Methyloferula stellata AR4: one gene and its partner. The protein of the gene in region 2 interacts with the protein of the main gene of each other region in a pairwise test. Links are inferred from orthologs where the notes say so. Each region holds a gene or a part of one and is shown on either strand. Other genes may lie near its edges.

The links. Proteins that work in one complex are often made in the same cells at the same time.
Region 1: the proteins of A3OQ_RS0107460 (region 2) and mtgA interact in binary tests that used the Escherichia coli proteins (3 or more experiments, as listed by UniProt). The link is inferred for Methyloferula stellata AR4 from one-to-one orthologs.

Annotation. Positions count from the first base shown.
Region 1 is NZ_ARWA01000001.1:1,844,093-1,847,131, reverse strand. What follows is about bases 74-2,878. They hold mtgA (monofunctional biosynthetic peptidoglycan transglycosylase), read right to left. Parts: upstream 1,902-2,878; coding sequence 1,245-1,901; downstream 74-1,244. Other genes in these bases: A3OQ_RS0109050 (polyprenyl synthetase family protein), read left to right, coding at 2,074-2,878; rpmF (50S ribosomal protein L32), read right to left, coding at 880-1,068; phbB (acetoacetyl-CoA reductase), read left to right, coding at 80-805. In the rest of the region: more of A3OQ_RS0109050, read left to right, coding at 2,879-2,997; A3OQ_RS0109045 (DUF1345 domain-containing protein), read left to right, coding at 2,994-3,039. UniProt on the Escherichia coli protein: Peptidoglycan polymerase that catalyzes glycan chain elongation from lipid-linked precursors. May play a role in peptidoglycan assembly during cell division in collaboration with other cell division proteins.
Region 2 is NZ_ARWA01000001.1:1,519,723-1,522,877, reverse strand. Bases 235-3,155 are described here. They hold A3OQ_RS0107460 (peptidoglycan D,D-transpeptidase FtsI family protein), read right to left. Parts: upstream 2,635-3,155; coding sequence 835-2,634; downstream 235-834. Other genes in these bases: rsmH (16S rRNA (cytosine(1402)-N(4))-methyltransferase RsmH), read right to left, coding at 3,041-3,155; ftsL (cell division protein FtsL), read right to left, coding at 2,647-3,039; A3OQ_RS0107465 (UDP-N-acetylmuramoyl-L-alanyl-D-glutamate--2,6-diaminopimelate ligase), read right to left, coding at 235-835. Also shown: more of A3OQ_RS0107465, read right to left, coding at 1-234. UniProt on the Escherichia coli protein: Essential cell division protein that catalyzes cross-linking of the peptidoglycan cell wall at the division septum. Required for localization of FtsN.

The DNA.
Region 1 (3,039 bases), 320 kb from region 2 along the record:
CCAGACCGGTCTTATGATCGATGCTGAATGAGCGAACCGTGAGAGTTCGCCTCGGGATGGAAGCAAAGGTGGGAAACACATGGCGCGCGTAGCAGTAGTCAGCGGCGGAACCCGTGGGATCGGCGCCGCGATCAGCAAGGCTTTAAAAGCAGCCGGTTATAAGGTGGCGGCCAATTATGCCGGCAACGATGAGGCAGCCGGCGCCTTCAAGGCCGAGACCGGCATACCCGTCTATAAATGGGATGTGTCGAATTACGAGGCCTGCGCGTCGGGGCTCGGGCGCATCGCGCAAGAGCTTGGAGCGGTCGAAATTCTCGTCAACAATGCCGGCATCACGCGCGACACGATGCTTCACAAGATGAAGCCCGAGCAATGGCATGAGGTGATCAACACGAACCTCAATTCGCTCTTCAACATGACGCGGCCGGTGATCGAAGGGATGCGCGAGCGCGGCTTCGGGCGCGTCGTCAATATCTCATCGATCAACGGACAGAGAGGCCAGCTCGGGCAGACCAATTATGCCGCCTCCAAGGCGGGCGATCTCGGTTTCACCAAGGCGCTCGCCCGCGAAAGCGCCAATAAGGGCATCACCGTCAATGCGATCTGCCCCGGCTATATCGCGACCGAAATGGTGAAGGCGATCCCAGAGGATTTCATGAAGCAGAAGATTCTGCCGGTGATTCCGCTTGGCCGGATCGGCGAGCCGGAAGAAGTCGCGCGCTGCGTGGTATTTCTCGCCGCGGACGACGCAGGCTTCATCACCGGCTCGACCATCAGCATCAACGGCGGCCAGATCATGTATTAGCATGTTCTGCTAAGGGCGGGCGGAGATGATCTCCGCCTCGCATGGGTCTAAAGCCTTCTTAGGCTTCTTTGGTCCTAGGCTTCTTTGGTCTTGGGCGTCAGGATTTGACGGCCGCGATACATGCCGGTCTTGAGATCGATATGATGCGGCCGGCGCAATTCGCCCGAATCCTTGTCTTCGACATAGGTCGGCGCCTCGAGCGCATCGGCCGAGCGCCGGAAACCGCGCTTCATCGGGGAGGTTTTACGTTTCGGAACAGCCATCAGAATCTCTCAATGCGCGGAGAAAAATGCGCAGATTGTCACCGGGAGCCGGGTGCATACAATGAAATGCACGGCCTGGCTAGTGCGGGATCGCGGAAAAGTAACCCGCCCCACCGCCTTCCTTAAGCATTAAATCCTTGATTTTACAAGTATGATGAGTCGGCAGGGGCGCGACATCACTCCACACATTCAAGCGGCACGCCGCCCTGCTCGACCCGCCGCATGAGGTTGCGGGCCAAAGCCGCATGGCGCCGGTGCGGCTGGCCCGGATCGCGCAGATGTGGGTTTGGCAGCGCGGTTGCGAGCAGCGCCGCCTCCGGCAAAGTCAGGTCATGGGCGCTTTTCTTGAAATAAGACCGGGCGGCGGCCTCGGCGCCGAAAATGCCGTCGCCCCATTCGGCAATGTTCAAATAGACTTCAAGCAGACGCCGCTTCGGCCAAGCTGTGTCGATCGCCAAGGCCAGCGGAATTTCCAGGCCTTTACGGACCACCGATCGCCCAGGCCATAGAAAAAGATTCTTGGCCGTCTGCATCGGGATGGTGGAGGCGCCGCGCGAAGGTCCCCGCTTGCCGGCTTTCTTGATGACCCCGTTCAAGGCGTCCCAGTCGACGCCGTGGTGCAGGCAAAACCGCGCATCCTCGGAAGCAATCACCGCTGCCGCCAAATGAGGTGACATGCGCGAGAGCGGGACGTAAGTCCGTTCGACGGATTTCCCGGTGATCCAGCGCCCGACCATCAAGGTCGAGACCGGCGTGACGAAGCGATAGGCGAGAATCAATGCGCCCACCGCCAAGAGAACCAGCAGCAGAATGCGAAAGAACCAGCGAAAAATGATCACAAGCCCCGCGAGCCCACCCAAATCTCATGCCAAGGCCTGAGCCTTGACCGATCTGGAGCAATCGGGCAAGGCGTCAAAGCAGCGGCGGTTTGCACCCGCCCAAAGCAGACCGCCCGTTTCCTCGGAAGCTGAAGCGGTTCAATGCCAAGGTGAGGCGACAGGGACGATGGCATCAGGTGGCGCGCGTGAATTCGAAGGGCGATTGTCGGACGTCGCGGAGGCGACGGAGAGCATGCTCGACACGCTCCTGTCGGCGAACCCGCTGCCCGGAGAGACATTCCGCCCTGCCCGTTTTCTGCAGGCCATGCGCTATGCGAGCCTTGGCGGCGGCAAAAGGCTGCGGCCATTTCTTCTGATCGAGACCGCACGGCTCTTCGGCGTCGAAGGCAAGGGCGTGGTTCGCGCCGCGGCCGCGCTCGAAATGATCCATTGCTATTCCCTGGTCCATGACGATCTGCCCGCGCTCGATAATGACGATCTGCGGCGCGGCCGGCCGACCACCCATAAAGCTTTTGACGAAGCGACGGCCATTCTCGTCGGCGACGGGCTTTTGACCTATGCCTTCGATGTCACCGCCGATCTCGCGACCCATCCGGACCCGGCGGTTCGCGCCGAACTGGTCTTGGCCTTGGCCCGCGCGGCCGGCATCGGCGGTATGGTCGGCGGCCAGGTGCTCGACCTCGAAGCGGAACAGGCGAAGGAGCCGCATACGGCGGAAGCGGTCATCAGGCTTCAATCCATGAAGACCGGCGCGCTTTTGCATTATGCGGTCAATGCCGGCGCGATCCTCGGCGGCGCCGACGCGGAGGCGAAAGCCGCTCTCTCGCGCTATGGTCAGGCGCTTGGCGCGGCCTTTCAGGTGGCAGACGACATTTTGGATGTCGAGGCCGACGAGGTCGCCCTCGGCAAACGCGCCGGCAAGGATGCCGAGCGCAACAAGGCGACGCTTGTCGCCGCGCTCGGCTTTGAGGCCGCCTGCGAAAGACGCGACAAGATGGCGTCCGAAGCGATTTCCGCGCTGAAAGGCTTAGGACCGCAGGCGGGCATCCTCAAAGAGGCGGCGCATTTCGTCGTGGCGCGCAAAAATTGACCGATCCGTCCGCCGCCGGCCTTGGAGCAAACCTCCATCGGT
Region 2 (3,155 bases):
CCCCTATATGCGAGATGAGTCCTTCGCGTGTCACCTTCACCAAGCGTAAAGCCGTGCCCTTCGCGCCCACGGTGAAAAGACGAAGCCCACGTGCCTCGCAAGTCGCAATGACTTTATCGGCCACATCGCTGTCGGCATTCACGATGGCCGGCTGACCCTTGTGAAGCAAAGTATCGAAGAGCCGCAGTTTCGCATCGAGATAGTCCTCAAGCGTCGCGTGATAATCGAGATGATCGCGCGAGAGATTGGTGAAGGCGCCCGCTGCGAGACGCACGCCGTCGAGACGCCGCTGGATGATGCCGTGCGAGGAGGCTTCCATGGCGAGATGCGTCACATCCTCATCGGCCAGGCGCGCCATGGCCCAATGCATCTGGATCGGGTCCGGCGTGGTCAAGCTGCCGTAGCTGCCGCCCAAGGGCGCGACGATGCCAAGCGTGCCGAGCGACGCCGCGAGCTTCCCGAGCCTTGCCCAGATCTGCCGCGTGAAAGCGGCAACCGATGTCTTGCCGCTCGTACCGGTGATGGCGACGATCGTCTCCGGCTGCTCTTGGTAGAAACGTGCCGCGCCGAATGAGAGGCTGCTGCGCACGTCTGCGACCTTGACGAAAGCCGCATCTTCGAAGCCCGTCTCGGGATCGCTTTCCGCCACGACAGCGATCGCGCCTTTGGCGACCGCTTCGGGTGCGAAGGCGAGGCCATTGACCTTGGTGCCGGGCACCGCAAAAAATACAAAGCCCGGCTCGATCGTCGCGCTATGGACACTGAGGCCGCGCACCTCCCGCCCGGCGAAACGCGCCGGAATTTCAGCCGTGGGAAGAAAATCGGCCAAATGCATCAATGGCCTCCGTGCCCGGTTTGCGGAATATTGGCCATTCCATAACCGAGTTTAGCCAGCAGCGGAAAAGGCTGCGTCGGCAGATCGATCCTCGGCGCGATGCCGAGCATCGGCCCCGTGCGTTCGATGATCTTACCCGTCACCGAACCAGAATTCCACGCGGCGGTGCGATAGCCGCCGGTTTCCGGCAGACCTTGCGGTTCATCCATCAATGTGAGGAAGAGATATTTCGGCTTATCGGCCGGAAGGATCGCCATGAAGGTCGTGAACACTCTATCCTGGGAATAGTGACCATGCACGATCTTGTCCGCCGTGCCGGTCTTGCCGCCGATGAAATAGCCCGGAATATTCGCAAGCTTGGCGGAACCTATTTCCGCGTTGAGCCGCATGAGATAGCGCATGGTTTCGGATGTCTCGGGCCGCACGACCCGGGGCGCATCCTTCTTCGCATCCTCTTCGCTTCGCTTCAAGAAGGTAGGCGGCACCATGATACCGCCATTGACAAGTGCGCCGACGGCCATGATCGCCTGCAATGGTGCGACATTGAGACCCTGTCCGAAGGCGATCGTCATCGTATTCAATTCACCCCAGTTCTTCGGCACAAGCGGCTCGGCCGATTCCGGCAGCTCCGTGCGGAGCCGTGTCAATTGGCCCATCTTGCGCAAAAACGCCTTATGGCCTTCGACACCGACCATCAAAGCCATGCGGGCCGTGCCGATGTTCGAAGAATAAGTGAAGACTTCGGGCAAAGTAAGGACGCGATGCTGGGCATGAAAATCATGGATCGTGAAGCGCCCGTAGCGCAGCCAGCTCCGCGCATCGATGCGCGAGTTCAAATTCACCTTGCCGGATTCGAGCGCCATCGCGATCGTGATCGCCTTGAAGGTCGAACCCATTTCATAGACACCGACCGACAGACGGTTGATGTGATTGGGATCGAGCGCATCGGCCGGATTGTTCGGATCGAAATCGGGCAATGAAGCCATAGCCACGACTTCGCCCGTATTGACGTCGAGGATGGCGGCTGCACCCGCCTTTGCCTTGAACTTCGCGATTCCCTTTTCGAGTTCTTCGCGCACGACATAAGTCGCTTCGAGATCGAGCGACGTCACGATGGGCTTCAGAGTCTCGGGCGTCAGACTGAAGCCTGCGCCGTGCAGATCTGCGAGCCCCTGCCCGTCGATATATTTTTCGAGACCCGAAATGCCGACGCCGTCGAGATTGGCGAAGCCAAGCACATGCGCCGCGATGGAGCCATTCGGATAGACGCGCTTGTTCTCCGGCAGAAAGCCGACACCCGGAAGCCCAAGGTGATAGACTTCCTGCTGCTGCTTCGGCGTAATCGCCCGCTTGACCCAAACGAATCCCTTGCCCGAACTCAATCTCTCGCGCAATTCCTTCGCGTCGACATCGGGCAGGACGGCGGTCAGAAGTTCGACGGCCTCGTCCTTGTCGATGATGCGGCGCGGCTCGGCGAAAACCGACATCACTTTGATGTCGGTCGCCAGCACTTCGCCATTGCGATCGAGAATATCCGGCCTTGCCGCGGCAACGACTTCCGAAGCACCATGTTTCAAAGCCTGCTGCGTTCCCGAATGCAGGCCAAGCATCACGAGCCTTCCGCAGATGACGCCATAGACAAGCACGAAGATCACAGCCACGAGCTTGATGCGCCGCGTGCTCTTATCGAGCTTCGTCGCGAAGAGCCCGACACAGAAGCGCCACAGCCTGCGCACGCGCGTCGGCTTCGCTGCAGCGTCTTGGCGATCAGGCTGAGAAGAACTGGGCGCGATGCTCATGCGTTTTGCATCTCATCTTGCAGGGCTGGAAGGCGTGACGGAACCGGCGGCATTGCCGTCGCGCGGCGTATTGGTCGGCTCGGCCAGGCCAAGCGCTTCAAGCTTACGGCCGATTTCGTCGACCCTCATGCCGCGATCGGGTAAGGCTTCGGGGCCGACGATCTGGTTCAGCGCCAAGGGCTGCAAATCGAGGAGCTTATCGGCCAGAGGCTGCACCCGTTCAGGGCGGATGACATGCGCCCATTCGGCCTTGAGCATGCCGATCGAATCCTGCTCGTCTTTGATTTGATGTTTGAGCGAAGCGATTTTCTCGGCATGAAAAATCGTCTCGTATTTGATCGAATAGGCATAGATCGCCGAGCCAACCAAGGCGAGGATCGCAAGGAGGTTTAAAAACCGCACCATCTCAGCGGCCTTTCGCATCATGTTGCGGCAAACGGATCAGCTTTGCGAGCGCTTCATCGAGCCCGCGGGGCGCGGCCTCGCTCCTGATGCCGAAGCGCAGCTTTGCCGAGCGCGCA